4 regions of the Rossellomorea vietnamensis genome follow, and region 1 is predicted to be linked to each of the others. Evidence: riboswitches for the same ligand, from Rfam matches in the RefSeq annotation. Region 1 holds a riboswitch; each other region holds the start of a gene.
What was found. Region 1 has a riboswitch for cyclic di-GMP ahead of N5C46_RS15820 (anti-repressor SinI family protein). Riboswitches for the same ligand answer to the same signal wherever they lie in the genome.

Region 1 (8,054 bases):
AAATACGCCAAGCCCCATAGTGATGGGTTGTGCTTGGTGTGTTTTTGCGTTTTAGGGGAATGTCCGTTCAGCAGCTGAATATCCTTGAATTTTTGACAGCTGATTTTACGGTGAAATTCACCTGTCAAAAAATAAGGAAAAATCAGCAGCTGAAATCACTCGAATATTCAGCAGCTGCCCCCCATAATCGCCCCACCAACACCCCAACTTAACACTCCTGTAACATCCCCCTCCAAAACACCCACCTTTTTCCAAGATAATAACAATATCAATACATTTTTTTGACAAATACCATCTCTCTTCGACATATTTATGGTAAAATAATTAATTAGGTGAAAGTTCTGCCTTAACGTTAAAACGTAATGACATACTAGTGAAACCATAGATGAATGTAGTTCATGAAATTGTAAAAGTAGAAGGGAGAAACACAAGATGTTCGCGAAAGATATTGGGATTGACCTTGGTACGGCTAATGTATTGATTCATGTTAAAGGAAAAGGGATTGTCTTGAATGAGCCATCGGTCGTGGCACTGGATAAGAATACGGGTAAGGTGCTGGCTGTCGGTGAGGAAGCGCGCCGCATGGTCGGACGTACTCCTGGAAATATTGTGGCGACACGTCCGCTGAAAGACGGAGTCATCGCAGACTTTGATGTGACTGAAGCCATGCTGAAGCACTTCATTAACAAATTGAATGTAAAAGGATTCCTTTCGAAGCCGCGCATTTTGATCTGCTGCCCGACGAACATCACGAGCGTTGAGCAAAAGGCGATCAGGGAAGCGGCTGAAAAGAGCGGCGGAAAGAAGATTTATCTTGAGGAAGAGCCTAAAGTGGCGGCGATCGGTGCCGGTATGGACATCTTCAATCCGACTGGTAACATGGTCGTGGACATCGGTGGAGGAACGACGGACGTAGCGGTTCTTTCCATGGGTGACATCGTGACGAGTCAGTCCATCAAGATGGCCGGGGATAAATTTGATCATGAAATTCTGAATTATATTAAAAAAGAGTACAAGCTTCTGATCGGGGAGCGTACGGCTGAAGATATCAAGGTGAACATCGGGACGGTATTCTCTGAAACACTTGATGAAGATCGCAGGGAAATGAGCATCCGTGGACGCGATATGGTATCAGGACTTCCACGTACAATCACAGTGACGTCCAAAGAAATCGAAGGGGCGCTTCGTGAGTCAGTGGCGGTCATCGTACAGGCTGCGAAAAATGTCCTTGAGAAGACGCCGCCTGAATTGTCAGCGGATATCATTGACCGCGGAGTTATTTTAACTGGAGGGGGCGCCCTTCTTCACGGAATGGATACGCTTCTTGCAGAAGAATTGAAAGTTCCGGTATTGATCGCTGAGAACCCGATGGATTGCGTAGCTATCGGAACGGGATTGATGCTTGAGAATATCGATAAAATTTCGAGAAGAAGAATCGGCTAAAACCACTGCACCATCGATCCGATATAACGGTTAAGAGGTGAAAGTAGATGTTTCGAGGATTTTATACAGTAGCATCCGGCATGCTTTCTCAGCAGCGGAAGACTGAGATGCTGACAAACAATATGTCGAATGCCAATACACCGGGTTATAAAGCGGATCAAGCTTCGATGCGGGCATTTCCTGAAATGCTGATGGACCGGATGGATTCTTCATCGATCCCGACTGAAAAAAAGCTGTCGCTTCCTTTTAATCAACGAGTGGGGGCACTCAATACAGGGGTGTATATGCAGGAAACGATTCCTTCCTTTGTACAGGGTGACCTGCAGGAAACGGGTCGTGGCTTGGATGTGGCGCTTCTGGATGGTTCCATGCCTGTCGATGAAGAGACAGGGGTCCGTGGATCGGTGTTCCTGACGGTGGAAGGGCAAGATGGAAGTCCCCGCTATACGCGAAACGGAAACCTGACGGTAAACGGCAACGGTTTCCTCACTACAAACAGCGGCTTTTATATGCTGGATGAAAATGGTGACCGGATTCAACTGGAAAGCGATCAGTTCACAGTCGGTGAAAACGGTCAGATTGTCGTGGATGGGAATGCAGTCGCAACATTGGGAGTCGGATATTCGGATAACCCGAACCAGTTAGTCAAGCAGGGAGATGGGCTGTTTGCCACAGAAGGCAATGCAGCCCTACCTGATGCCTATGCAGAGGATAATGTTTCTTTTGCCGCCAAGCAGGGCTTTCTGGAGCGATCCAATGTGGATGCCTCCCGTACCATGACCGACATGATGTCGGCGTACCGGGCATTTGAAGCCAATCAGAAGGTGCTTCAGGCATATGACCGGAGCATGGAAAAGGCAGCCAACGAAATCGGCAGGGTCAACGGATAGCAAGTATTGTAAATGAATTTCGTCACTGAATACCTTATAATAGGGGAGAACGTGTCATGAATCGGACGATGATTACAGCAACCAACACATTGGGCCAATTGCAGAAACAAATGGATATGATTGGTCATAATCTTTCGAACGCAGATACAAACGGATACAAGCGCCGGGATGCAACATTTTCCGAAATGCTTGTGCAGCAGGTGAAAAATCAAAGCGTAGACAAATTCGAAACAGGCAGGCTCACCCCTCTGGGAGTCCGGGAAGGGAACGGTGCCAAGCTTTCACAGGCCCAGCTGATCTTGAATCAAGGGTCGCTGAAAGCTACAGGCCGTTCGTTGGACTTTGCTTTGACCAACGATCGTCAGTTCTTCAAGGTGCTGTCTCAAGATGAGGACTCGAGTGCCGTGCGCTATACGAGGGACGGAGCATTCTCAGCGAGTCCTGTCGGGAACGGGGAAATGATGCTCGTGAACGGAAGCGGGCTGCCGGTTCTGGATGAGAATGATAACTATATTACGTTTTCTGAGGACGCCACTTCCTTTCAGCTTGGAGATAACGGGGTTCTGACTGTTACGGATTCCGGCGGCGGGGAAGAACGCTTTAACCTAGGCGTTGTGACCGTTGAGAAATCTCAATTTCTTCAGCAGTATGGCGGGAATCTTTTAGGATTTGCAGACAACCTTGATCAACTGGGCGTCACGGAAGATGAAGTCGTGACCAACGTGACGGGTGGAGCACGAACGGATATTTCCATGGTTCAGAGTTCATTAGAAGGTTCGAACGTGGATATCAGCAAAGAAATGACGGACATGCTGAGTGTCCAACGATCATATCAATTCCAGGCGCGATCGATCTCCCTTGCAGATCAAATGATGGGCCTTGTAAATGGGATACGCTAAAAGGAGTTAAATGCTATGAGTGAAAAAGAGCTACTGCAAGAAAAAGTGACAAGAGAATCAGTGAAAACAGAAAAAAAGGCAAAGCAAAAGGACGAAACCAAGCCATCACGCTGGGTGCGTGTTCGCATGCTTCCCATCTGGCTCAGAATCCTTCTGTTCATCCTTCTTCTTGCAGGAAGCCTTGCACTTGGTGCCGTCATCGGCTTCGCAGGCATCGGCAACGGAAACGCAGCCGACGTCTTCAAAGCAGAAACCTGGCAGCATATCATTGATATCGTAGTGAAGAAATAATTTTGAGGGACGGACCTCGAAATCGTTAGCTTTTGCGGCAGTAAACCTTGATATACCAAGGTTTCGTTGCGGATGGAGCTTGTGATTCGAGGTCCGTCCCTTTTTTAATGGGGTGTGGAGCGGGGAGGGACGGACCTCGAATTTGCTCCCCTTTCACATAAATAACGTTGGTATAAAGCGATTCCCTTGAACAATTGAACCTATTTTCGAGGTCCGTCCCTCCCATCCTGTTGCTATTATAACCCCGGTTTCTGTACAATAAGGTGTACATACATATTGGTAGGAGGAATCATGCATGCTTGATATTAATGAGATTAAAGAGATTATTCCCCATCGTTATCCGTTTTTGCTTGTGGATCGGATTTTAGAAGTGGAGGAAGGCAAGAAGGCAATCGGGATCAAGAATGTGACGGCAAATGAGGAGTTTTTCAATGGTCACTTTCCTGATTACCCTGTCATGCCGGGTGTACTGATCGTCGAGGCGCTGGCTCAGGTAGGGGCCGTGGCAATGCTGAAGGTGGAGGATAACCGCGGACGTCTTGCGTTCTTCACAGGCATCGACAAATGCCGTTTCAAGCGTCAGGTGAAGCCTGGTGATCAGCTCCGACTCGAAGTGGAGATGATCCGCTTTAAAGGACCGATCGGTAAAGGAAAAGGTGTTGCAACCGTTGATGGTGAAGTTGCTTGTGAGTTAGAGATGATGTTTGCTCTTGGGGATAAGTAGGAGTAGTCACGTATAGATAGCCGGGTTTGGTGTGATTCATTTCACGTCAAAGCCGGCTTTTTTTATAGTGAAAAAATATTTCCATATGCAAGTTAATTCATTTTCCGGGAAAGCTAACAAAAGACCAACGTAACGGTCTTACATTAACCAACATCGAAAGGAGCCATACATCATGAGCAAAAAGTTACTATCGGTCCTTAGTGGATCAGCACTTGCCGCTTTCCTTCTTGTAGGATGTAACGCCAATCAGGAGCCTCCTCCGGAAGACGAAGCACCAGTGGAAGAAAACGACAACATGGATGAGAATAACGATATGAACGACAATGGGGATTTGAATGAAGAGAACTACCCTGAGTCAGAAGACAAGAACAAGCAAGGCGATAAAGATGCAGCGAAGGATAACAACACCCCTGAAGAAGACGCTGTAGAAGATGATATTGATATGAAGGATAAGGATAATAAGGACGAGTAAGATGTTAAGACAGAGGCGACTAAGGGTTGTCTCTGTTTTTTTATAAAATAGAACATACAGGCTTTCATTTTTTTGGAAATTAGACTATAGTTGACTTATGTAGTTCTTTATATAGAACAATATGTATATATTAATAAGAACGTCGCCGTAATAAAACTAGAGAGGTGGACAAATGTATAAAAAAGTTTGCAATCGATGCACTCGATCTTCGTTTAGCAGCACTGAAATAGGTGATTGGATGTGTCCTTCATGCGGTCATGACTTAACTGAAGCACCACTTTATACGCCCTTCTTAAGGCATGGTGATTTCGTCCCGCTTCGAAAAAAGTTAGAAGCTTATGAAAAGAATATGAATAAGAAATATCTTTAAAATTCGACAAATACTTTTATGTTTTCAAAATATTCATCAATTTATTTAGTAATAATCGGGGATAATGTCGAAAAAAGCATTCACTTGTAGGAAAAAAGTGTAAATTTTTTCTTAGAAAAGACAAAAAATTATGAAAAAAGATGGTACTATTGATATAACGAAAAGGGATGAAGAGTGGGGGCAGAAAAAGGCAAACCCATTGAAAGATGGGGACGCAAAGTCACAGGTCTAAAGTATTAATGGTAAATCACTTTCCGATAAGACTACATATTGAAAAGCTTCATACGTGATTTAAAAATACATATTAATACGACGGCGGCTGGATTGCCTGGAATACGTTTAGTGTATTTTAGGAGGGAAACAATTTGGGGAATAAAGAATTGGACCAAGAATGGGTTGAGCTAGTCAAAGAAGCCTTGGAAGCAGGAATATCTAAGCAACAAATCAGGGAATATTTACAAAAGCAATCCCAGGAAGTAAAGGCCGGATACAAAGTGATCTAATATAAATAAAGTCTTGCGAACCCTTCGCAAGACTTTATTTATTGCCTAATTTCCATTTATTAAATTCAATGAACTCCCGGAACTGTTCCTTGGTGATTCCTGAGTCCATCGCTTCTTCTGCAATTTTCATCCACTCGTGATCAATGTTTTGATCATCGGGTTGATCGTACAATAAAGCATCCATTGGGATACCTAAAGCAGCGGATACTTTCTCCAGAAACTGAATGGAAGGGTTTTGTTGAAGGTTACGTTCAATTGAACTCAAATAGGACTTCGCTACGCCTGCTTTTTCGGCGAGCTCCGTCATGGACATCCTTTTTTCTTGTCTGTATTTCTTCACTCTCTCTCCAATCATCATGGACACCTACCTAAGAACTTCATGTTTGAAGTCACAATATTAAATATTATTATATCATAAATATTTCGACAAGAAATTACATATTTTCGTATAATCAAACGCTCGGCTTTGCCGTTGCCGGAATTCTTGGCTTAGACACCATTTTCTCACGGAACTCACGAATAAGTTCATCCCCGGAATACCCTTTTTGTACGAGGTCATCAAGCAGGATCTCTGCATACTCATTCCGCTGTTTCTTCAGTTTCCCTTCAAACATAATGCTGATATGGTCATCCATTTCCTTGATGCAACGGATGGATGTCATGAAGGCGGCGGGATCATTGGCTGCATGGGAAATCACGACCTGGATTTCCAAATCATTTTTACTTTGCTGAGCCTTTTGGAAAAAGTCGATGTATTCATTCGACATATAGGTTTCGACAAGCCATGTTTTCTGACCGTCTTCTTTGTTGATGATCAGACCGTCCACAAGCTCAAAGTCATGCAGTTCCTCGTCCTCCACTACTTGAAGGGAAATCACTTTAAAGGTTTTCATGAACGAACATCTCCCATTTAAAGGTTTTATCAAATTATATCACAGGGGGGAATTGTTTCCCAAATACATTTAACAATGAAAAAAATGACGAAAGATGCAATTTTGTGTTTTTGAGCATGATTTTGATGAAAAACCGGAAAATCTCCCTAGGCGAATTTCCGAAATTCAAGCCGTTTTTGCCTCGAATTTCGGAAATTCACGATTTTACAAGAATTGCAGTTCGGAGGTAAGATGAGTACACCTTAACAGAAAGGAGGAAATGAACCCAAGTGATCAACCAAGTGACCCTGGTGGGAAGGCTGACAAAAGACCCGGAAGCGAGAAAAACGATGGAAGGAAAATCAGTACTTAGCGTGACGATTGCCGTGAACCGGCCATATAAAAACCAGCAAGGTCAGATCGATGCCGACTTTGTACTCTGTACGATATGGGACCGTGCAGCGGAAAATACTGAGAAATACTGCAGGAAGGGTTCCGTCGTCGGGGTGACGGGACGCATCCAAACGCGATACTTTGAAAATGATCAAGGAAAGCGCACCTATATCACAGAAGTCGTCGCTGAAAACATCCGGTTCCTGGACAGTAAGCAGGCGTCCCCGGTGACACCTGAACCAAGTAAGAAGGAACCAATCGAGTTGCCGTTCTAATATTTTTAAAGGGAGATGGAGTTGTGGCCACACTGCAAGAACTTGAACAAAGAGTCGATCGACTGGAAAAAATGACGGAGGACCTCATTAAAAAAGTAGCAAGAGTCAATGTCGAAAACTTCTATTTATCTCAACGGGTAACCGCCCTTGAACAAGGGTACGAATACCCGAACCCGGTTTTGAAAACCTCATCCTGATTTTTTTATAATCCTCAACCAGATTTCTTTCCATAAGCGTCAATCCAACCAACCTATAAGCAATGTCTCAAATTCCAATGGTCACCCGCACGATGCCCCTGATTTGCCTCATTAGACATAAACATGTGTAGCGGTTAGGAAGTGAAATATTCCCCTTTTAGTCTTCATATTGAGCCGGTTTCCTTGAGGGGAGACTGGTGTTTTTTTGTTTGTAAACGAGAATCGATATGGTTGTTGCCCCCTTTTTAAATTAAAAATACAATTATATTTGTAAAAAATCTAACTTGTGAAAAAATCACAACCAATCAATTTCTCAACAAAAAACCCCTTTCCCACAAAAGGAAAGAGGCTCATCAATTCTATTCCAACACCAACAACGATTCCAAATCCTGATCCGATAATTCCGTCACCCACTGATCGCTGCGGATGATTTCGTCGTTCAGAGCCTGCTTCTTCATCAGCATGGCATCGATCTTTTCTTCTAACGTACCGGATGATACGAGCTTATGAACGTGGACGAAACGTTTCTGTCCAATCCGGTAGGCACGGTCAGTGGCCTGGTTCTCAACGGCCGGGTTCCACCAGCGGTCGTAGTGGACAACGTGGTTGGCAGCGGTCAGGTTCAGACCGGTACCGCCGGCTTTCAGTGACAGAAGGAAGACAGGGAATTCGCCGTTCTGGAATTTCTCCACGAGCTCATCCCGTTTTCCTTTGGTCATGCTTCC
Region 2 (8,054 bases), 1.3 Mb from region 1:
GACAAGATTAATTCATTCTTATGGGGGACACCAAGTTTAGTACTATTATTCGGTACGGGTTTATTCTTAACATTTATGCTGAAAGGTCTTCAGTTCCGTAAACTGATGTATGCTTTTAAACTTGCTTTCACGAAAGAGAAGCCTTCCGCGTCCTCTGATCAATCAGAGGGGGACATCAGTAACTTCAAAACGCTGATGACGGCTTTATCCGCAACGATCGGAAACGGAAACATTGCCGGAGTGGCAACGGCCCTCACCATCGGGGGACCCGGGGCGATCTTCTGGATGTGGATCGTCGGCCTCCTTGGGATGGCAACGAAATACGCAGAAGCCCTGCTTGCCATGAAATACCGTGTGAAAAATAAAAATGGGGAATACTCAGGCGGTCCTATGTATTACGTAGAAAAAGGCCTTGGCAGCAAGTGGAAGTGGCTGGCCGTCGCATTCGCTTTATTCGGTGCATTCGCCGCTCTCGGCATCGGGAACAGCGTGCAGTCGAATACGATTGCAGACGTCATGAGTACAAGCTTTCACATTGACAATCTCGTAACAGGAATCGTTCTTGCCGTCCTGACAGGTTTGATCATCTTCGGAGGGATTCAGCGGATCAGTACCGTCGCTTCCTTCTTTGTCCCGGTCATGGCGTTCCTGTATATCGGTGGTTCACTTCTGATCATCGTCCTTAATTACGACATGATCATTCCTGCGTTTAAAATGATTTTCTTCTACGCATTCAATCCTGTGGCAGCTGCAGGCGGGTTTACAGGGATCATTATTTCAGAAGCGATCCGCAGCGGGGTTTCAAGAGGAATCTTCTCAAACGAAGCAGGTCTTGGTACCGCAGCACTGATTGCCGGTAATGCGAAAACCGACCACCCGGTCAAGCAGGCACTTGTCGCCATGACCGGAACATTCATCGTCACGATCGTCGTGTGTACGATGACCGGCCTCGTTCTTTTGATCACAGGTTTCTGGGATCCGACAGGCGGAGCGATATCCGGTGTCGAGCACGCTCCGAGCCTTGATGGCGGGGCATTGACGAGCGCCGCGTTTGGACATGCTCTTGGTGTGGTCGGAGAGTATATCGTTTCCTTCTCCGTCATCTTCTTCGGATTCTCCACGATTGTCGGATGGTACATGTACGGAGAGAAATGCTTCGAGTATATCACCAATTATCGATTTGCCAATTCCTACAGGCTTATTTACATTTTTGCCACCGGACTTGGGGCAGTCGCGAATCTAAACCTGGTTTGGGCGTTTGCCGACATGTCCAATGCGTTGATGATGATTCCGAATCTGATTGCCTTACTTTTACTCTATAAGGTCATCGCTTCGGAGACAAATCATTATTTCAACGAATACTTGCCGATGATGGAAGCTCAACCTAAAAGAAAAGCCAGTTAAACTAAAAACCCTGTGTGATACGTCATCACACAGGGTTTTTCATTAGGGGAACTTCATATTTACAGTGACGGCCATGGATATCGATGACTTCCTTTAACGGATATCGTTTTTGATAATAACGGTTCAGACCCTCATTGTCTGCGATGCAATCGAAACGGATGCTTTTTTCACCCGAAGTTCTCATAGCATTTTCAGCCCAATCCAAAAGGCTTGTCCCAATCCCTTTTCCCGCAAAATCCCTGTGAACCGCCAATCGATGTAAATATGCAACATCATCCCCTGCTTCCTCTCCCCAAATATCCACATCCCACTCATTCGGTGTCGATTCGAGTGTCAGGGTGGCCATCGCCTTCCCATCAAATTCGACGATATAGGTTGAATCATTTTCAATGGAAGCAATGACTTCATCTTTGTTACCTTCAAGATCTGTCAGGTAATAATCCCACTGCTTCATTCCTTTTGAACGTAACCAGCCTGCTGCATTCACCAATAACCCCAGCACTTCCTCAAGGTCTTCCTTTTTCGCCAGTCTGATATCCTGAATCTCTTCTTTCATGGCCAACCACACCCTTCCTTGTTTTACCAAATCATAACATAGTCTTGATTTCCAGGGATAAAAAAACCATCCCTCTTCACACGCAGGGATGGTTCCATTCATCAGGCATACCACTTATGCCACATATGGTCATTTCTTCCTCTGGCAAAGGCATCCACACGGTTAGGTCCCCAGGAAACGACTCCAGGTGATGAACGCACGCCTCCACGTGGTGCACCAAGATCCTCCCAGTTGCTCCAACGGGAACCGTTCCACCATTTATGCCACATATTGTTGTTGTCTCCACGGACGAAGGTGTCGATTCGATTGGCTGCCCATGAAGATGCTGCCGGAGCCCCTTCGAATCCTCGAGGCGGCGATCCGAGATCTTCCCAATTACTCCATCTTGAACCGTTCCACCACTTATGCCACATCCGGTCATTGTTTCCACGTACAAAGCAATCGATCCGATTTGGTCCCCATGATACTGCACCCGGTGAATCCCTCAGGCCGCCCCTTGGAGCGCCAAGATTCTCCCATTGACTCCAGTTTCTGCCGTCCCACCATTTATGCCAAAGATTATTGTCGTATCCTTGGACGAACACATCCAGACGATTGGCTGACCATGATGACACTGCCGGATCTCCCTTGAAGCCACGCGGGGGCCCTCCAAGGTCTTCCCATTCACTCCAGCGGGAACCGTCCCACCATTTATGAAAAAGAATATCCCGGTTCCCTCTGACAAAGGTGTCAATCCTGTTTCTGCCCCACGATACGGCAGCAGGCGAACTCTTCAACCCCCGCCTTGGAGCTCCGAGGTCCTCCCACTCACTCCAGCGGGAACCGTCCCACCATTTATGATACATTCTGTCGTTTTCACTTCTGACAAACGTATCCAGCCGGTTGGCCTGCCAGGATGCAACGGCAGGGGAACCCTTCATCCCACGCGGCGGTGCACCAAGATCCTCCCATTCCCTCCAGTTGGCCCGGGAGTCAAATGGATCCGTGTAGACCTGCTCTTGGGCATATCCCTGATAAGGATGATTCTGCGGATAGTAATCATAGGGTGGAATGTATTGCTGATAAGTATGTGGTAAGAACATATCTTCATAATCGTTTCTTACTTCTGCTCCAAACGGGTAACACTCATACGCTGTTGGATAAACAGGATAGCGTCGTTGAAAAAACATACTGCATCCCTCCTCAAGCTTACTGTATGCAGAAGCCCAGATATTGGAGTATGTCCATTCCTCCTCAAAAAAAGAACCCTCGCCACAACAGGTGGTGAAGGTTCATATCACTTAAATGATATAGTCTTTAAATCTTTCAGCATCACTCGTCTTGCATTCAAGGGTCAGCTTTGTTCCATTTTCTTCATATTCCGTTTCTAACACAGTGGCATTCTCATTAAAATACGATATCAACTGCCCCTTATCAAACGGAATCAACATTTGACAGCGTTTATAGTCTTTAAATATATAGCTTTTTACGACCCCAAGGAGCTCGTCGATCCCGATTCGATTTTTCGCGGAAAAATAGATGCGGTCCTTCTCTACTCTCGGCACTTCCTCATCAACCAATTCAGCCTTGTTGAATGCATAAATGATGGGAATGTCACCAGTCCCAAGTTCATCAAGGGTTTGATCCGTCACCTTCATCAATTTCTCGTAATGAGGATCTGAATAATCCACCACATGAACGATGAGATCCGCTTCCACCACCTCTTCAAGGGTGGAACGGAATGCCTTGACCAGCTGATGGGGGAGTTTGTTTACGAACCCGACCGTATCTGTCAGAAGAAATTCCTTTTTGTCCGGTAAGGTAATGTTTCTGACCGATGTTTCCAGGGTCGCAAATAACATATCCTTCTCGAATACCTGCTTGTTTTCATTTGGATGAAAGGTTTCGACGAATGCATTCATGGTCGTCGATTTACCCGCATTCGTGTACCCCACCAGGGAAACGACAGGGATTTCACTCTTTTTACGCTGTTTCCGCTGCGTCGTTCTCAAGTCAACCACTGAATCCAGTTCTTTATTCAAGGCTGTGATTTTTTCTTCAATCCGGCGGCGGTCAAGCTCAAGCTTCGTTTCACCGGCTCCACGGTTGGCAAGCCCTGACCCTCCTCCTTGACGGCCAAGCGATTCCCGGCGTCCTACCAGACGGGGCAGCATGTATTGCAGCTGTGCCACCTCGACCTGCAGCTGGGCTTCACGGGTTTTCGCCCGTTCTGCAAAGATATCGAGAATCAGCATCGTTCTGTCCATCACCCGGACATCAAGCTTTTCCTCGAGGACCCGGATCTGAGAAGGCGCAAGTTCATCATTTGTAATCAAGACATCCGCTTCCCATTCTTCAAGGAGCGGCAGCAGTTCATCAATCTTCCCTTTTCCGATATAGTGCACGTGATTCGGCCGGGGCAGGTTTTGAGTCAGTTCCCCCACGACATCGATCTGCCTGGCATCGGCCAACCCTTTCAACTCGAGCATTGAATACTCAAAGTCATTGTTCTTATCCTTCGTATTAACGCCTATGGCGATGGCTTTTAATCTTTCTTCCATTACATAGTCACTTCCTGTTTGTTTATTTTGGTCATGATGGTGCAGAAAAAAACACAGGCCTCCGCCTGTGCTTTTTGTAAATGGATTTGAATATACCAATGGCACGAGAAGAAGACCGCATTTTCCCCTGGCGTGTTTTTATGATTAATGATTAAACACACACTAGCGCCTCTCGGTAAGTATTCAATTCTATTTTTAAGAGAGTGCTATGCGCACTCCCTTCCTTCATTCCACGTTAAATGAAGAATTCCTTTAAAAATAGTCAGACCAATCCCATTTACCCTGCACACAGGCAGAGCCTTTGAACTTATTCAATTAAGCGTTCAAATTGCGGATGCGTAGTCTGATCAAAATCAAAAGGAAAACCTCCATTTCTCATATGTTACCCCCATTCTACCACACCCCGTGATGGATGGGAAGATATGGTTTGAGGGACGGACCTCCAAAACCATTAATTATGGATCCTCCAATGGATATTTTGAGGTCCGTCCCTCACCACGTTACCCCACTAAAGAAAAGAACCCCCAATCCTTCCCCTTTCCCGGTTGATTCACAAACGGAATGAGGTAAAGTTGGAGGTCCGTCCCTCAAGCTTAGAGGATATCTTTGAAGTCCCGTGCCTGCAGGTCGAGTCGTCGGGCTGCACTGCCGATTTCTTTGAAGGCGAGGACGGCCTGTTGGTTGCGGTCCTGGTTATTTGAAATGCCTGATTGTGACCGGACCGTTCCTTCATTGATTTTTTTGATTTCGCCTGTGATTCCTTCCACATGGGCGTTCACTTCCTGAATGGAATCCTGGACCCTTGTGGCAAGCTTTCTCACTTCACCTGCTACCACATTGAATCCTCTCCCATGTTCTCCGGCACGTGCCGCTTCAATGGCGGCATTCAGTGCAAGAAGATTGGTTTGAGTCGCAATCTCCCTGATCGTCTTGACGATATTCCCAATCGAATGTGCCTGCAGAGTAAGAGACTCCAAGGTTTTCATATTTTCATTTGAGTCTTCGACCAGTTTACCGGTGGCCGTAGCCGCTTTTTCACTTCTCTTGATCCCCTGCTCGGCTTTTTCACTTAACTCTTCAGACATCTTCTGTAATTCAGAAGCGACCTTTTCAATCGTTGTTTCCCGTTTCGTAATATCCGTCGCGATCTTCACAACACCTTCAAGCTTTCCTTCTTCGTTATAAACTGGTGTGTATGTAGCCTCCAGCCAAAGAAGTTTCCCAGTCTTCGTGACCCGCAGGATTTTCTCCTGAAAGCTTTTCCCACTCCTTAAATCCCGCCACAATTTTTTATAATCCAGACTTCCGGCAAACTCCGTCGTGCAAAATGTCTGATGGTGCAACCCGATCATTTCTTCTGCATCATATTCCATCGTCTTTGCGAAATTCCCGTTTACCCATAACACATTTCCGTTAGCATCGAATTCAATCATGGCAAGCGATTTTTCAATGGCTCCAAGTAATGCGGACTCCCCAAACACTTGGGTACTATTTCTTGATTTTGTTTTCAGCACTTCGCAACACTTCCTCTTTTTCAACAAAATTAGTAGAGACTAAACAAATATGTACCACAGAGAAATAGGTCGTGTTTAATAGAGGCTCTCCGCTTGGCAGTGTGCTGGCCGGTTGCGCCACTCGCTCCCATTCACAAACAGCGCCCACTTTATCAAGTGAATGATCTATGCTTCCAACTCATATATTTGTAAGACTATCCTACTAGTTAGACCTCTATTTAACAACTATTATCCTCTGAATTTTATAAATTTTCTTCTATTTATATATTTAAACAAAAAAAGACCCCCATTCCACATGCAACCCTTTGGTGCTAAGGTCGCCTTAAGATTGGAGGTCCGTCCCTCAAAACTATTATTCAGTTCCCTTTTTCCACTCTTCTTCTTCGATCAGCATTTTCCCCGGCCATGTGTAAGCCATGATGCCTCCGTCTGCTGTGATGTCTTCACCTGTCACGTAGGAGCTGTCATCCGATGCGAGAAACAGGGCAACCGCAGCCATTTCTTCAGGTCTTCCCAAACGGCCCATCGGGGTGATCCACTTATTGGCTTCCCTGAATTTCTCGCCCATCTTATCCTGTTTGCTCCCGACAAGATCGTCAATCAGAGGTGTCTCGATTGTTCCTGGCGAAAGGGAATTCACACGGATGCCATGTCTCGCATAATCAATAGCCATGGCCTTCGTAAAGTTGATAATGCCTCCCTTAGCAGCATTGTAGCCAGACCGGTCCAAATCTGCGGCTTGCCCGGACATGGACGCTGTATTAATAATGGACCCACCGTTTTCAAGCATAAGCGGGATTAGATATTTGCTGCATAAAAAGGTCCCTCGCAAATCCACTGCGATGATCCGGTCAAATAGTTCGACTGGATATTCATGCACTTTTCCACCCTGTTCATCGACCCCCGCGTTGTTAAAGAGGACATCGATCACACCAAATTTCTTCTTTATCTCTTCAGCAAACGACGTGACACTTTCCTCACTGGATACATCGAGTTGAAATGCCATTGCATTTCCGCCCTCACTTTTGATCTCGTCCACTGTTTTATTCATTTCCTCCTCATTCACATCTGCACAAACCACAGTCGCTCCTTCCTGCGCAAACACTTTGGCAGTCGCTGCCCCGATCCCTGTTGCAGCTCCAGTAATCACCGCAACCTTATCTGCTAGCCTTCTCATAAAGTAAAACCTCCTTGAAATATCTCATGGAGAGTATTTTCCCTTTATGTGAAATAGTAAACATAGAGAGGGACGGACCTCCACAGTGCCTGTTTCATCCTCGAATGAAAGGCATTTGGAGGTCCGTCCCTCTTAAAAGAACCTAGATTAGCATCCCAAAGTACTGCAAACAGCATCTTTCAATAAAGATACAAGATTGCTGTTTGGAGCCAAGATTGATACCAACAACCAAGCGACCAGCAATAGTACGGCAATTAGAAAGGTAACAAGACCTAACGGCATATAGAATCCCCCCTTTCTATTCATGACTCTAGTAAGTGAGCTCTCTTACAAACTTATTCTATGAAAAATTGATAGAGTTGGACCGGCATTTATAATAGAAAAGAAAAAAAGGGCCATACCCCTTCTTAACAAAACCTTCACAAATAATGGGTATTTCGTGTGATTGAGAACACTTTCACATGGGTATACACTATACTGGAATGAACATTCATTCCGCATTACCGTTATGAAAGGCTGAGTTGGTATGTCAATGGCATTAAATAAGCGGGACAGCATTGTAGCGAGTTCACTGGTTCTATTTGCAGAGCGGGGTTATGACGCCACGACAATTCCCATGATTGCCTCGTCCGCAGGCGTGGGAGCAGGAACCATCTATCGCTATTTTGAAAATAAAGAAGTCCTTGGGAATACGATTTTTCAAGAATATGTGAAGATTTTTACGAATACGGTGGAAAATGATTTCCCTTATGAGCAGTCGATACGGAATCAATTTCATCATATTTTCCAATCGATGATTCAATTTACAAAAGAACAGAGTCAGGCGCTCTACTTCATCCGAACACACAGCAGCGCCCATTTCC
Region 3 (8,054 bases), 430 kb from region 1:
AGCCATAAACGGGACGGCTTCCCGCTCCTGAACTGATGTTGACCATGATCATCTTCGATTCAGAGCCTTTGGCTGCTTTAAGCAATTCATTGGTGGCGATCATAGGTGATAGCAGATTGACATGCACACTCGTTTCCAATGCCTCATTTTCCACTTCACCCGACGTATTGATCGGGGTCACCACGCCGGCATTCTGAACGACATATACCGTCTCTGCTTCAGAGCCAAATACCTTTGACCCTACTTCGCGGAAAACCGCTTCTGTTTGTCCCGATTGAGATAGATCACAGGGAAAGAATTCATACGAGACTTCTTTTTCACGTGCAAGCTGTTGTAAGCTGTCATTATCCGAACGGGAAATATTGATCATGCCGATGCCTTTTTCAATAAACAGCCTGGCGACGGACTCCCCTAATCCCCTTGTTGCTCCAGTCACGATTGCGTAATCCATTCTGAATCATCTCCTTCTTACCTACTGATTATAAAGGAGAGTTTCCTTTCCTCAAAAAATTAAGCATCGAATGAACCGAATCTTTACAAATCCCTATTATATACGTCCGTGAAAAAAGGACGCCATCAAGGCATGCTTTCATCGATCAAATGATATTCGGGGATGAGATCTGACAGGGGCACGATTGATGCTTTTTTCTCATAAAGGGGGAGAAATTCTTTTAACATGGTGGCGACCTTCATGCCTGTAACCCCTACATGCCCGATCGCGATGGTCGCATCATCCCGATCCAATGCCTTTGAAAGGAGTCTCGCCTGCTTCCCAATGTGCTGGATCGTGTAGACATCATCAAAGAATAATTCGTTTTCAAGGTATGGGACGCCCAATTCCTTTGCCAGCTTCGGAATGACACTCTTTCCTGTTGTTTTACTATCCAGATAAAATAAACCCCTTTCCTTGCATATGCCGAGTACAATCCTCATGACCCGCTCATCGGCGGTGGCCTTCGAGCCCATATGATGATTGACTCCCACTGCATAAGGTACCTCTTCCAGGGCCTCCTCCACTCTCTTCTTGATTTCTTCATCGGATAGTGAGGTCGTGATGGCCCCCGGCCCGAGCCAGCTCGCTTTCCCTGACATCGGTTCCATAGGAAGATGGACGATGACCTCATGTCCATTTTTATGGGCCTTTTCCGCATCATCCTTGGTCGTTGGGAGAAAAGGCATGACCGCGATCGTCAAAGTGACAGGAAGGCTCAGAATTTCCTCTGTCCCTTTCATGTCGTTTCCTAAATCATCGATCACAATCGCGAGTTCATTCTGATGTGCCGGAAGGGGAAGGATGTTTCTTGCTGAAACGGACATAGGTATAGAAAACGTCATAAGCAAACAGATAACAAGGGTTCTCATATAGCATCACTCCTTTTTCTTTATGATGTCCATTTTAAGGAGGATATACGAATGAGGTCCGTCCCTCAAAAACCAAGCCGGGAAGCGTAAATATGCTTCCCGGCTTGGAATTCAGGAGGGACGGACCTATTGATCCCAGGCTTTGGTGGGGCGGTCTTTAGGGTAGCCGTGGGTTTGGCGATATGTTTTTCTTTCTGTTGTGAAATCCCACCAGTTATGGGTGCTTTCAGGGTGATTGGCGTGGTGGACGACACATCTGAGTGAGTCTTCTACGCATGGATCCATCCACACACCGTACTTCTTTTCTAAGTCGATGATAAGATCTTCCCCCTTCTCTCCCTTGATTTCTTCGAAGGTATAAAATCCAAGATCCTCTACAACATTGTGAGCCATATTGGGTCCAATAGAAGGGATCTGTTGGAATATGGACATGCCGACTAAGTAACGGGATCTTTCCATTGTAATGTTCAGTTTCTCCCGGAGAAGTTCAGGAGAACATTCATGTAGATCCCCGAGTCGTATCTTGGCTTTACGGAGGGCTGACCTCTCCTGATCAGTCAATGGAAGTTTTGCGCTTTTTCTGCTCACCTTTCGTCTCCTCCTTATCCTTTAAAGGTTTCCCGGCGGACAAATTGGAAGTCTTCCACCGCGGGACGATTCGTTTTCTTTTTAACTGCTTTACGTTTCACCTTGATTGGTTTGTCGTTCACCAGCACCCCGACTTTCGTTTGCTGGATTTCCTTCACTCCCTGTACAATCAGCTGCATGGCGATGATTGCGATCATGAAGGCAACGAGGGGAGCAATGACAATCCAGTACTTGCCTGTCATAAGGGAATTTTTCGTGGAACTGATCAGCCCCGACCATTCAAATGTTCCTGACTTCGGTGGATCCGGGACCAGACCGCCGGTAATGATCGTCCCTCCCAGGAAAAGATGAAATAACCCGAGATGGACGAGGATAAGAAGCGTCTGGATGAATTGCTGTCCCCATATAATAAACAACCTCGGAGCCAGGTGAGGGAAGAGATGCGTCCAAAGCAGGTGCTTGTTGCTACCTCCAAGGAGCTTCGCAGACAGGACAAAATCCTGCTTCCCTATTAATTTAAGTTCATTCCCGATTAACACAGTGGTCAACGGCAGGACTAGGATCGTTAAGACAACGGCTTCGAACACCAATCTTTCAAAGATCGAGTGATCCCACCCCAACACAGGCAGCCCCCAAAGGACCGGTCTTAATAAGAGATAAGCGATAAGACTTAAAGGAAGAAAGTGAATCGAATCCACCATCCGGTCGAGCCAGTTCTTCCTGCTTTCTTTTAAGTGAAAATGATAGGCAATACCAAGATAGAAGCCCCCGATCACCCGCAGGGAAGCAACAATCAAAGCAAACAACAGGGTATACTTGGCCCCTACAATAAGTTGATCGAGAATACTGTAACCGAAGAAATCGGATCCCAGAATCATGTCCCCAAATGGTTTATGGGGAGGGGCACTGATGATCCGCCCCTCGTCATTCTTCATAAATTGAATTTGTTTGATGGGCTCTTCTTTCAATGTCGAATAGAGAAAGCTGGCGGCAATCAAACCAAATAACACCATGAATCCGGTGGCGAACTTGCCATTATGCATATGCTGCCACCACAGCCTGCGAAGGGTTGAAAGAAAGCCCCATATCTTCCATTCCGTCCATTTTGTTTTATCCCGCTTATATTTCGTGTGATCTTCACTGCTTTCGTGATTGATCCACAGATAGACACCCTGGTACACGATGAAAAAAGGTGTGTAGATCATAATCAATGAGATCGCAATCACCATCGGCCTGAAATCCTGTATGATATAATAGGTGATTCCTCTCATGTTAAAAATGGTTTCAATGATGAATAAACTCGAAAGCATCCCCCAAATGATCAGCTTTCCATGATAGAAAAGACTTGGTGAGATATTTTTCAAAACATGTGAAAAGAGGATCCGCCCTTTCGACATCCCTTTACTTTGGGCAAATTCGATGTGAGGCTTCAATAACTCTTCTTCCATAATGAAAATGAGGATCCGGAAGAAAGAGATCATCGGTATGATCGACAGCGTGATCATCGGGGCAAGAAAGATCTTCTCCTCCCCGAACTCAGTAAAATTCATCAGTTCCACACCGAAATATTTAAATACATAGACAATCATCAGTTGGAGCATGAACGCGAACATTAAATCAGGCACCGTCTCCAGGAGATTCAATACCTTCTTAAGGGCCGAGGTGATCGGTCGGGGTAAAAAAACGGTGAAGACGGTAAGAATAAAGGCAATACCAAGCCCTATACCCAAGGCACCTCCGATAATTTGCAGTGAATACAAGTATGGTCCCCAAAGCATATCGAGGAAATCGACGGTAATTCCTTTATATGAGTAACTCCAATTGGCCCCATCCATGAAAACAAAGATGAACTTGATGAACTCCTCCAAGTAGCCAACAACATTATATAGCCCTCTTTCCTTGAACACTTCCGGAGCAATACTCACGGCCAGGATCCCAATTAGACCGAGAATATAATAAAAAATGAACCTGATCGGAAACTTGAGATATTTCATACATTGAATCCCCTTTTATTCTCTTTTTCCTCAGTTTAATAGAAATGTTAAAATTTTTCAATTTTATTTCAAATCTGACAATTTAATAACAAAAAGAGTGACTCTTTAAGTCAGAGTCACTCTTCCGGTCTACGCCAGCAACCGGCTCGGCTTTCCCAAATAAAAGCCCTGTCCGATGGTTATCCCGATTTCCCTTGCCACCTGCATATCCTGTTTTGTTTCGATCCCCTCTAAGACAATCAACGTATCATTTCCGTAGAATTGGCTAAAAAAAGAGAGGAATCGCTGTTTCTTTTCATCCTGTGCCAGGTTCATGGCAAAATAACGGTCAAGCTTGATGATTTCCGGTTCATATTCAATGGATTTCTTGATGGAAGACGTCCCCTGCCCGAAATCATCAATCGCATACCACACACCATATTGCTTCAGTTCCTTCAAAGACTCTTTCAACAACGGATTCTGCCAAAGCTCTTCCGCACTGGACTCATTAATTTCAAGCACAAGACGTCCCTTCATGTCAGAATGGCGGTCCATAAGATCGGAAAAATAAGTGTGAAAGCTCGGGTGCAAGATCGTGGTGATATAAATATTGAGAAACAGTTTACAGTCCCCGATCCCGTTTTCCGAAAAACTTTCAAGGGCTTTTGAGATGGACAGCGTATCCAGTTTGTACAAGATATTCGCCTTCATAGCCGATTGAAATACACTTTCGGGATTTTCATTATACTTATTTCGCAATAGACCCTCATAAGCATAGAGGGTTCGATGTTCACCCATATCATATAATGGCTGAAAATCATGGTAGATAAAGTCGTCTTGGAAAATAGTAAAGATGTTCATAGGACCCCTATACTCTCTCTTTAGTTTTGGTCTTACCCACAAAAAAACCACACAAAAACGCATTATCCGCGTTCGCATGTGGTCGGTTGCGCTACTGGCTCCCCTAAATGTAAGCGCCCATCTATCATTTAGGTTCAAAGCCCCCAGTCGAATGGTCAGCATATAAAGATATTTGTCTTATAAGAAAAATATACCACATAACTAGTACTTATGGGGTGTATTTTCTATAAATTATTAGAAAATTCATAAAGAGGGCCTATCTTGAAACATATGGATTGCCACTAACCCAGAACCGCCATGGATAATCCCTGGCTTCCCCCGTGTTATCAATCCCAATACGTTTCCCCGCGGAAATGTTTTCAGGTTGATACCCCTCTGTAATCATGAGCGGCGGTTGTAAGTAACTCCCCCCATAATCCTCCATGGTAATGCCTAAAGCCTTCGTCAACTTTCCCGGCCCATTGGTCCAATTCTTCTTCACATGACCGGGGCGCCTCGCTTCCATGAGCTCCTGTCCATGGAGAGGCTCTACCGCTCTGATGAGGATCGCTTCAGGCTTCTCCCTTTCTCCGCTCACTACGTTGACGAGGCAGTGAGTATGCATAACGTATGTATATATGCGGCCAGCTTCATGGAACATCACTTCCGTCCGCTTTGTGCGCCTGTTTCCATAACTGTGTGCGGCCCTGTCGATCGGCCCCATATATGCTTCTGTTTCCACAATATAACCTGAAGCGATTCCTTCCTCCGTTTCTTTCACTAATACACACCCCAACAGTGCTTTCGCAAGCTCCAGGGTCGGCTGCTCGTAAAAGGTTGGGGGCATAGGTGTTCCTTCCATGATTTCACTTCCTTATCTGCATTGTCTAATCTATTTGTACCCTACCTTTGCCTATTTAAATCAAGCGACGATCGTAGTAGATTCCACGCTTCGATATTTTAATTCCGGCTCCCCTACGCCTCTGGTCCCATTCAAAAATAATCCTATGGCTCATTGTCGTAGTCTCTCCACTGCTTTAAAATAAATGTATCAATTGGAAAATCAAACCAAAGTGAGGGATTGGAATGAAAAACGCATTTGCCGTCATGATTGCACTGCTTGCATTGGGGACGCTCTATGTCATCCTAAATGACAATACATCATTGTTTGCAAAAGAAAGTCAGTCAGGGGATCGGATTGAAGTGACGAATAATATCAAACATATCGATCTTGACCTGGAAAATAGCGACACAGAAGTCATACCGACTGACAAGAATGAAGTACAGGTCGATATAGAGGGAAAAGGGACGATGACATTAAAAGGGAATGGAGATACGATTGACGTTGTGGTCAAGCATAAATGGTATGAATGGATCGGATTCAATCGCAAATCAAACGTAACGGTTTATATTCCGAAAGAATATAGGAACAGCATGGAAATTGATATCGGCTCCGGCAATTTTGTGATGGCGGGAGAATCTGATTCAGCGAAATGGAAGCTTGATGAATTGTCCATTGACATGGGATCAGGGAATATGGAACTTGAAAACATCGAGACAAATGTGTTCGAACATGATGGATCTTCAGGGGATCTGGTCGTAAGCGGACTCACCACAAAGAATGGAAAAGTGGAAATCAGTTCGGGGGATGTAGAGTTATCGAACTTTGAAGGTCCCCTTGAAGGTGACTTATCCTCAGGGGAATTGACGGTCACCATGAATGCTTTAAAGGGAGACCTGAATTTTGACGTCAGCTCAGGTGGAGTGAATCTTGATTTACCGGAGAACGCGAGCTTTAAATTGAACGGCAATGCAAGCAGCGGGGATATTTTCTGCAATCTTCCTTTAAAGAATCAGAAGATAGAAGATGGGGATATTTCCGGGGTCGCTGGCTCTGGGAAATATACTATTGATGTTTCAGTGTCCAGTGGAAATGTGGATATCTATTAAAGAAGAGTGCCGGGAACATCCCGGCACTCTTTCACATTATTTATGATGGAATGGACATTTCCCTTCAATCGGTTCCACATCGTCCCCAATAAAATACTGCTTCCACTCACGGTGTTCAGGGTCCCCGTAATGACTGATATTAGGATGCTTCGGTAAGCCGTCCCATTTTTCGACCCGCTCCCTTACTTTTTCCCTGGACATGATCCCTCCCTTGGACGTACCCTCCAATCCTTCAAAAATCCTTCTAGGCTGAAATCCAAGCACTAAGCTATTCCCAAGATCCCTCGTCTTTCGCTGCTTGTAGGCAGGGGCATTCCCAAACACGAAGAAAGGTTCCCCTGCAAAGGAAAATGCCCATAAATGATGATCCGGATCCTCTGGATAATCCTCTGGCCAATCCTCCTTATCCTCACCATGGAGAAACTGCAGGATTCTCCAGAAATAATCCCTGTAATGAGGGACGGACCTCTCCTCCCTTTCAGGCTCCACAAATAAAAAGAAACCGTGACGGATCAGGCGCTCTCCTTCGGGTACATCAAACAAGTCGATGAACTCCTGAATCGTTTGGGGGAGATGCTCCCAATTGTCATGACTGATATAGGAATACCGAAGCTCACCCTTCTTCTCTCCGGTCATACCGAAGTAACAAGGGAAAGTACGATCCGTTACAACGTCATGAAAGTTCTTATATTCTTCTAAAACCCATTGAGGGACAATCTCAGGGTTTGTCATATCTTCTTTTGTCAGCAATAAACTGTTCGTTGTCAATTCTTCCACCTCAAATTCATGTCGATGGTATGCTCTTCCCGAATTGCGACAGGTTAAAACAATAACTGACAAAAAACTACTGCCATCATTGAAAAGGGTAAAGCGGAATCCGCTTTACCCTTTCTTTACCTCTGCCCCTAACTCCACTCCAAGTGCCACGATCGATTGATTGATTCTCCACACATAATAGAAATGGTGAATAAAGTCCACCTGGGACTTACGCCAGCTCGGAGCCTGAGTCTCGATTCTTTCCCGCTCCGGGCTTAAATCCCACATGACGGGAGCACTTCCCTGTTCTTTTAACAATTGCCGGAGCGTCTCGATGTTTTGAGAGATTTTTTCTTCCGTTTCTGAAAACGCACTGCTGAGCTCCTCTGAAACCGTTGCCGGCACCTTTCGATGGGAGGAAGCAAGCAGGTGCTTTGCGTAATAATTAATGGCCGTCACAACCGTGATCCAGCGCCCGACACCCGACCTCGTCAAAGATCCCGGTCTTTGCAGAAGGGATTGTGCCTCGTCCTTGATCGCCTGAAGCTTCTGATCCAGATCAAACGCCTGATCTGTCAACGCTTT
Region 4 (8,054 bases), 390 kb from region 1:
ATGAGACCGATCATCATCACTAAATACGACCAGGTGGTGACGGATAATTCGAAGCCGCCGATCAAAGTGTGAAGCAATAATTGGAAAAGGGTGAACAAAACGAATATCTGCCCACTCCACATCCTTCCATCAGATCCAGCTGATTTTTTCACCCCAAAATAAACCATCATCAGATTGAGAACGGACTGAATACCCGCTAAAAGAAAGTCATCATGGAGCATATGTAAGACAACCTCAAAGACAAGTACCGTAGTCATCCATGAAATGATAGGGGTAGATGGACAATCGACTTTCCTGAAAAAGATATACAGGAGAACAGCCGCCAAGCCTAACCAATACCCCATGATCCCTCCGTGAAAATAGAGAATCGTAAAGGGGTGCTTGATGACCGTTTGAAAGTCGATCACAATCACACTCAATTTCCAGACTAGTATAAAAATCAAAATGGCATTCGAATACCAGTCACTGGCCTTTCGATTCCAGAAGAAAAGGAATAAGAAAGTCAGTACGAATGAGGCGATGATGGCCCCCCATGAGGAGGGGAATGTAAAGGAACCGATCGTGTACCATTGCTCTGTCATGTATTATCCTCGAATCATTCGTTATTTGGGAAGTCGTATCTCAAAGGTATGATGAAGACCATCGGTTGCAAGGGAAAGATCTCCTCCATGGGCAAGTACGATCTCTTTTGCTATGGCCAGTCCGAGTCCTGTTCCGCCTGTCAAAGGCGACCTCGAAGGATCAACACGATAGAAGCGTTCAAAGATCAGCTCGCTTTCTTCAACAGGAATCCTTTTTCCTTCATGGGAAAACCGGATCACATAAGATCCCTCCTCAACACAGCTTTCTATCCTTACCTTCTTCCCATTGTCGTAATCCACAATATTTTGAAGGAGATTGCTCAGGACTTGATTAAGTCCATCAATGCTTCCCTCCAACGTGAAAGGTTCAAGAGTGTCATCCACCATGATCCCTTTTTCAAGGAATTTAATATGAAAGATGGTGATCCGCCTCTTTATCAGCTGATGAATCAAAATTTTATCCCTTTTGAAGTCTTTCATTTCCCCGTCGGATGTCCATTGATTGATCCGGGCGAGTTGTTCCAGCAATCGTTCGATCCGGGTTGTTTCTTCCTGAAGGGAACGATACATTTCTTGATCGCCTTTTACAATTCCTTTTTCAAGGCCTTCGAGGTATCCTGATAAATTGGTCAAGGGAGTTCTTAATTCATGGGACAGATCTTTTAATAACCGGTTTTGCTTTGATTTTACGCGAGCCGTCCGTTCTGTTAAATCATTGAAGGCATCATTCAGCTCTTTCACCTCATAAATCAGAGGATTCTTCAGTCGCTTAGGGTGATTTCCTTTTTTCAATTCTTGTGTTGCGGCTGTTAGTTTTTTCAATGGATGAATCAACCACTTTAATAAAAGGAAATGAAAGCCGCCGGCAAGAAGGAAGGCAAGAATGCTTACTTTCACCAAATATTGATTAAGCAGGATTTCCAGGTCCGTCCCTGTAATCTCTTGCTGATTGACGAGGGTGCAAGCATAGTTTTTGACCGTGAATCCAGCTATGGCGATGACAAGGGCAATGATGATTGTATTAAGAAAAGTCAACTGAGTGAATATCCCCCATACTTCTTTTCTTTTACGCATCGAACTTATACCCCATCCCTCTGACGGTTTGTATAAATGATTGATGGGTGATCGCTTGAAGTTTCTTTCGGAGGTGGCGGATATGGACATCGATCGTCCGTTCCGAAACAACTTTTTGATTCATATCATACAGGGCATCAAGAATCTGCTGCCTTGAAATCACTTGACCCGCATGGATCATTAAATATTCAAGGATCCTGAATTCAAAGGACGTTAATTCCAGGGTGTCGCCTTTATAGGTGACCTCTCCTTTCATCGGCTTCAGCGTCAATCCTTTTTTGCTGAGCTTTTGGCAGCGCGTCCCTGTTCTGCGAAGGACTGTGTCCACCCTTGTCACAAGTTCAGACGGACTGAACGGTTTTGTGACGTAATCATCCGCCCCGGCCTTCAATCCAAGGATTCTTTCATCCTCCGTCGTTTTGGCGGTCACAAAGATAATACCGATATCACTTTTCTCTTCTTCCCGAATCCATCTGCACAACTCTTCTCCCTGGGTTTTCGGAAGCATCAGATCCAGGATCGCGAAGCAAGGGTCATGCTCTTTGAATAATCGTTTTCCTTCTTCCCCATCCTGGGCTTCAAACACTTCATACCCGTCATTTTCAAGAAAGAGTTTGATTAGCTTGCGAATCTTTACATCGTCTTCAACAATCAGAATCGTCTTATTTTGAACCTTCATACTCTCCCCCTATGTTGAAAAGAAACTAAAAACGGAAAGATAAGAGCTGATTTGCTGCATCTTCCCACTAAACACAAGAAATCCCAAGATGATCATCAATGCTCCATTGATTTTCGAAAGCCCAGGAAGGATTCTGTTGATCGTCTTCATCACGGTGAACGTCTTGGTGATCATCAGGGAGATAAGCAGGAAGGGAACTGCCAATCCAATCGAATAGACAATCAGCAGGACTATTCCTTGGGTCAATGTACTGCTGGCACTTGCTAACAACAAAATAGAAGAAAGCGTCAATCCGACACATGGTGACCATCCACTGGCAAAAGCCATCCCCAGCAGAATCGATCCCAAAGCCGTCCCTTTTTTCTTCGTTTCAAACGATCTCGTATCTTTCAGTAAGAATGAAAAACTGAGCCAGCCCATCATTTGCAACCCAAACACAATAATAAGAATCCCCGCAATCTGTTCAATGTAGATCCGATATTCAGAGAACATTTCTCCAAGAAAGCTGGCTGAAGCCCCCATTAGAATGAAAATGAGGGAAAATCCTGCAATGAAACCAAAGGATCGCAGTAAAACCACCGATCGTTCCACCTTCATATGCCCATCCCGTGCCTGTCCACCAGTTAAATGACTGACATAAGCAGGCAGAAGCGGAAATACGCACGGCGAAAAAAAAGATAATGCTCCTGCCGCCAGAGCAAACCATATCGAAACTTCCATCATACTGTTCACTCCTTTACATGAACAGTATGAACAGGAAATGTTAATATTTGATTAAGAAAACCATTTTTATAAAATTTCTATCTTATCCTTTTTTCGCAACAATATAGTAGACGGATTCATGCAGATGCCCAACCGTTGTGATAAATCCTGCTGAATTGAGCTGACGTTCAAGTTCTTCAGATGGAATACGTTCTTCTAAAGGCGGTCCCATTTCCGATTCCACCGCTTCCCAATCGAGAATCAGCCAGTTTCCATCGTCTTTCAGCATATCGTGAAGGTCCTGAAAGACTTTGATCAAGTCCGGTACTTCATGTAAGACGAAGGCAGACACCGCTCTATCCAATGTCCCTTTGTTGAAGCTAAGGTATTCAAGAGACGACTTTACATACACGATATTATCTATATTTTCTTCCTCAGCCCGGTGTTTAAGGTACTCAAGCATCTCCTGCTGCAGATCAACCGCCTGGACCTTCGTCTCCACCTCGTTGGCTATCGGAAGGGTTAGATAACCATTTCCGCAGCCAAGATCAGCAACGATATCATCTTTCCTTAATTGGAGCAGCTTTAATACTTTTTCCACAGGTACAAGCTCTTGTCGTTTTGGGTCAAGCAGCTTTGAAGCTTTGTGATGTTCGAATAAGTGTCCGGTCATGACGTTTCCTCCGTTCGTAATATACCCTATTATGTATTAGTATCTTAAATTTCCATCATTGGGGCAAGTGATTTAATCATAGTGTATCCCTTACCGTCATGATTACAGACCGTGAGAGAGCTCTTTTTCCGGTAAAAAAGGATCCCTCTCTGAAGGATCCTTTCGTATACGACGTGAAAATAATTGCCCCTGTGAAGGAGAATCTAGAACTTAAGCTGCTCTCAACCCTTCCAGGATGAGCATGAAGTATTTGACGGTATCTCCACCGCGTTGATTGATGATGTCAATATCCACCAAAATCCTCTCGACTTCTTCGGCACCTATCCGGTCTATCAACATCTCACTAATATCTTCTGCAGTATAATTTTTTACGTATGTATATCTTAACGCTGTGCGGTTTCTTCGGCAAAAGCTTCGCAGTTGCCTTTTTATATCACTTAATTCCAACTTCATCACCCTTATAGCAGATTCAAATCACACTGAGACGAACATCCAATCAAAAAATGCCCACCAAAAAGGCAGGCTTAAATGAGTACTAGATTTACGTTCGAATTAGTATTCATTGTATCCATTGTTTTCGGTAACCCGGCGATCATTATTTTTAAAAATAGAAGACCCGTGGTTTTGCGTCCTAATTTTTCAATTAGTTTGCCATTTTTCGAAAATTCACATGAGTATACTAGTCATTATACTAGAAAAAAGAAGTGATGAAAACACTATTCCGTAACATTCGCGGTTTTATAAGGATGCAAGAATCGTTCATCTACAATCATTAATAAAGTCCCCGCCTTCATCAAAGCGGGGACTGTTTTATTAAAAGTTAATATATTGACGTGGGTTTACAGCATTAGCATGTGAAGCACTCCATGAACCTCTGTAAAGTTCAAAGTGTAAATGCTGTCCGAAAGAGTAACCTGTGTTACCCATGTAACCGATTTGGTCACCTTTATTTACTGCTTGTCCAGTGCTCACTAATGAAGAAGACATGTGAGCATACACAGTGGTAAACATTTGGCCGTTGATAGAGTGAGTGATGTACACTACGTTACCGTAGCTTGAACTGTAATGGCTCTTGATGACATAACCATCTGCCGCTGCAGAGATTGGAACACTTCCACGTGCCGCAATGTCTGTACCGTAGTGGAAACGTCGCTCACCATTTAAAACATCCCAGCCAAAATTGGTTGTGATTGCTCCACGTGCTGGTGCTGTCCATGCCCCTGCACTTACAGGTGCGCTTGGAGCTGTTTCTGCCGGAGCTGCTGATGCTGATGAAGCTCCGCCGCTGCTGCTTGCTGTCGCCTTTTGTTGTGCTGCTGCACGTTTCGCTGCTTCAGCTTCCGCCTGGCGCTTACGTTCGATTTCACGTTGACGGGCTAACTCTGCCAGACGTGCTTGTTCAGCCTGGATCTCACCTTCAAGCTGGTGTTCCATTTTCGAAAGTTCATCTGACTCTTTCTCAAGATCGGCTTTTTCTACTTTTAATGAAGCCTGCTGAGCTTCAAGCTGCTTGAATAATTCAGCTTTTTTAGCCTTTTGACTATCAAGGTCTTTTTTCAAAGATTCAAGATTTGCTTTGGAAGATTCGAGGTCAGCAAGTTCTTTTTCCACTTCTGCCTGCTTCTTCTCTAATTCCTCTTGATCACGTTTCTGTTCGTCCATGATCTTTTTGTCCGCACTTACAATGGTATTCACTGCTGTGACACGGTTGATGAAGTCTCCGAAGCTTTCCGCTCCAAGTAGTACGTCTAGGTAATTGGCAGAGCCGCCTTTTTCCTGAATGGCACGAGCACGTTCCTTCAGAAGTTCATTACGCTCTTCAATCTTCTTCTTTAACTCTTCAATATCCGCTTTAAGTTTATTGATCTTTGCTGTTGTTTCATCAATTTCTTTTGTTTTTTCGGCAATCTTCGTTTCTGTATCTTTTAATTTCGTACTGATTTCGGCAATCTGTGATTCAAGGTCTTTTTGTTTATTGATCGTTTGGTCGATTTGAGAATTTTTTTCACTAATTTTGCCATTGATCTCTTCTTTTTTAGATGAAACGTCGTCCTGCTGTTTCTTCAAGTCCTCCACGGAGGAGTTAGCGCTAGCAGTGGTTGCTAACGTTGGTAGACTTCCGATTGTTAATGCTGCTGCAATAGATAATGATATGAAATACTTCTTGTTCAAGCGGCATGCTCCTTTCAGCTTCTATCAACCTATCAAATTTTACACTTTTAAGAATTTACGCACAGACATAAAGCTTCCCCAAGCCCCGATCAGGCAACCCATTAATAAAATTAATCCGTTTACTTGATAGATAAAGGGGGTAAAATCTAATATCTGAATAAAATTGTTTTGTAGTTTTGGTTTAATAAATCCATAGGCATAGTAGTAACCTGTTGAGACAAGAGCGATCGGGATAATAGAACCTAAAATTCCAAGCCATAAGCCTTCTAATATGAATGGCCAGCGTACAAACCAGTTGGTTGCACCCACGAGTTTCATTATCTCGATTTCCCTTCTTCTAGCGACAATGGTAATTTTGATTGTATTTGAAATGAGGAACATCGCCGTGAACAACAGACCGATGATCAACACAAGTCCAACATTCCGACTCATTTCCAGTACATTGAATAATTTTTCAATCTTCGCCTCACCGTAAAGGGCTTCATTGACACCATCAAACTTGCTGATTTGACCTGCGATTTTCCCGGTGTCCCTTGGATTGTCTGCTTTTACGATAAACACATCATATAAAGGGTTATCTTGTTCAAATAATCTGAAATCGTCTCCCAGATCCTTGACCAGGTTCTGAAGTTCTTCTTCTTTGGAAGAATACTCAACCGATTCCACACCACTTATATTTTGTATCTTTTTTTCTATTTGTTCGGTTTGGGATTTTTCAGTACCAATTTCGAGTAAGACCCGTACTTCAACGTCTTTCTCAATATCGGTTGCTACCTTGTTCATGTTTAGCATCAAGACGATGAATACACCAACAAGTAGTAATGTTACGGTAACGGCACTCACTGATGCGAATGTCATCCAGCCGTTACGTCCGATACTCTTGAAGCTTTCTCTAAGATGGCGGCCATACGTTCTAGCTTTCATAACCGTAATCACCTCGCTGTTCGTCACGGACAATGCGGCCATTTTCAATGGCGATTACCCGATGCTTGATCGTATTCACGATTTCCCGGTTATGTGTAGCCATGATCACCGTGGTTCCACGGTTACTGATTTCTTCGAATATGTTCATGATATCCCAAGATGTTTCGGGATCGAGGTTTCCTGTAGGTTCATCCGCGATCACAAGCTTCGGAGTATTCACAATGGATCGAGCAATCGATACACGTTGCTGTTCTCCACCGGAAAGCTCATTCGGCAGCATTCTTGCTTTATGCTTTAACCCTACCAGGTCCAGTACTTCCATGACTCTTTTCTTGATCTGCTTTGGATGTTCTTCTATAACTTCAAGTGCGAAGGCAATGTTTTCATAGATTGTCAGCGATGGTAGCAGCTTGAAATCCTGGAATACAACCCCCACGTTTCTTCTTAAGTATGGAACTCTACTATTTTTCAGTTTTGCGAGATTGATACCATTTACAACGATATCTCCTTTGGAAGGACGTTCTTCGCGGTACATCATTTTAATAAAAGTAGACTTCCCGGCACCACTCGGCCCCACCACATACACAAACTCTCCTTGCTTAATGTGGACATTAAAGCCATTAGCAGCCATGACACCGTTGCTGTACTGCTTGTAGACGTCTTTCATTTCTATCATTTTAAAATCACCTAATTTGTATTATGTAGTTACCCTCTTGGCTGTTATCGACATATGTACACGGCACGTAACCAAAGTCGTCTTTATCACCGTTAGACAAAAATTGGTGAAAAACCTCGAATTACGCTTCCGAAAATTATTATAACATCTCTTTATAGTAAGTTAAGGAAAAAAATTATTACATTTACATTTCAGAACCTAAAAAAATGTGAATTTATTACCTGTTTTGTTGTCGATTTTACCTATGTTCAGACCATTTTATAGTTATTTATACCTAGTAACTGGTACTAATACTACATACTTACACAAAAGGATACTATCATGACAAACGCTAAGTTGATGGTAATCTGATTAAGTTACTAGGTTATAATTCTAGCTGGTAGAGAGAATAACAATTGCGTGATTTCATGAGAAAAGGTTCTGTAACAAAGACTTAAAGAAGGATTGGGGAAAATCTGTGGATATTTATTTAGAGGAAGCTTTGTTCATAACCCACAGCCTCGATTGGTGAAGTTTAAGCAGATTTCGGCAAAAATAAAAGAAGAACCCATTGGATTCTTCTCCCGATCTTAT

Region 2: another riboswitch for cyclic di-GMP. It lies ahead of N5C46_RS23220 (methyl-accepting chemotaxis protein); the one in region 1 lies ahead of N5C46_RS15820 (anti-repressor SinI family protein).
Region 3: another riboswitch for cyclic di-GMP. It lies ahead of N5C46_RS13445 (EAL domain-containing protein); the one in region 1 lies ahead of N5C46_RS15820 (anti-repressor SinI family protein).
Region 4: another riboswitch for cyclic di-GMP. It lies ahead of N5C46_RS17555 (hypothetical protein); the one in region 1 lies ahead of N5C46_RS15820 (anti-repressor SinI family protein).

What each region holds. Positions count from the first base shown of each region.
Region 1 is NZ_CP104558.1:3,046,785-3,054,838, forward strand. It holds gene N5C46_RS15790 (rod shape-determining protein) at 433-1,443, shown strand; gene N5C46_RS15795 (flagellar hook-basal body protein) at 1,491-2,333, shown strand; gene N5C46_RS15800 (flagellar hook-basal body protein) at 2,390-3,232, shown strand; gene N5C46_RS15805 (DNA-directed RNA polymerase subunit beta) at 3,248-3,523, shown strand; gene fabZ (3-hydroxyacyl-ACP dehydratase FabZ) at 3,819-4,247, shown strand; gene N5C46_RS15815 (hypothetical protein) at 4,420-4,719, shown strand; cyclic di-GMP riboswitch class I at 5,269-5,421, shown strand; gene N5C46_RS15820 (anti-repressor SinI family protein) at 5,455-5,592, shown strand; gene N5C46_RS15825 (helix-turn-helix domain-containing protein) at 5,627-5,947, opposite strand; gene N5C46_RS15830 (YwpF-like family protein) at 6,045-6,485, opposite strand; gene N5C46_RS15835 (single-stranded DNA-binding protein) at 6,755-7,132, shown strand; gene N5C46_RS15840 (hypothetical protein) at 7,156-7,329, shown strand; gene N5C46_RS15845 (DEAD/DEAH box helicase) at 7,689-8,054, opposite strand, start outside.
Region 2 is NZ_CP104558.1:1,705,178-1,713,231, forward strand. It holds gene N5C46_RS08775 (alanine/glycine:cation symporter family protein) at 1-1,404, shown strand, start outside; gene N5C46_RS08780 (GNAT family N-acetyltransferase) at 1,430-2,062, opposite strand; gene N5C46_RS08785 (PLL family lectin) at 2,062-3,129, opposite strand; gene hflX (GTPase HflX) at 3,241-4,500, opposite strand; gene N5C46_RS23220 (methyl-accepting chemotaxis protein) at 5,094-6,014, opposite strand; cyclic di-GMP riboswitch class II at 6,112-6,198, opposite strand; gene N5C46_RS08805 (SDR family oxidoreductase) at 6,367-7,191, opposite strand; gene N5C46_RS08810 (TetR/AcrR family transcriptional regulator) at 7,724-8,054, shown strand, end outside.
Region 3 is NZ_CP104558.1:2,612,387-2,620,440, forward strand. It holds gene N5C46_RS13425 ((S)-benzoin forming benzil reductase) at 1-451, opposite strand, end outside; gene N5C46_RS13430 (divergent polysaccharide deacetylase family protein) at 577-1,362, opposite strand; gene N5C46_RS13435 (helix-hairpin-helix domain-containing protein) at 1,489-1,950, opposite strand; gene N5C46_RS13440 (ABC transporter permease subunit) at 1,965-3,944, opposite strand; gene N5C46_RS13445 (EAL domain-containing protein) at 4,074-4,784, opposite strand; cyclic di-GMP riboswitch class II at 4,856-4,936, opposite strand; gene N5C46_RS13450 (DNA-3-methyladenine glycosylase) at 5,041-5,625, opposite strand; gene N5C46_RS13455 (LiaG family protein) at 5,850-6,713, shown strand; gene N5C46_RS13460 (YqcI/YcgG family protein) at 6,750-7,445, opposite strand; gene N5C46_RS13465 (FUSC family protein) at 7,596-8,054, opposite strand, start outside.
Region 4 is NZ_CP104558.1:3,440,251-3,448,304, reverse strand. It holds gene N5C46_RS17580 (hypothetical protein) at 1-581, opposite strand, end outside; gene N5C46_RS17575 (HAMP domain-containing sensor histidine kinase) at 603-1,655, opposite strand; gene N5C46_RS17570 (response regulator transcription factor) at 1,648-2,334, opposite strand; gene N5C46_RS17565 (cytochrome c biogenesis CcdA family protein) at 2,344-3,057, opposite strand; gene N5C46_RS17560 (class I SAM-dependent methyltransferase) at 3,140-3,709, opposite strand; gene N5C46_RS17555 (hypothetical protein) at 3,920-4,156, opposite strand; cyclic di-GMP riboswitch class I at 4,286-4,372, opposite strand; gene N5C46_RS17550 (murein hydrolase activator EnvC family protein) at 4,523-5,881, opposite strand; gene ftsX (permease-like cell division protein FtsX) at 5,921-6,805, opposite strand; gene ftsE (cell division ATP-binding protein FtsE) at 6,795-7,481, opposite strand; gene cccB (cytochrome c551) at 8,051-8,054, opposite strand, start outside.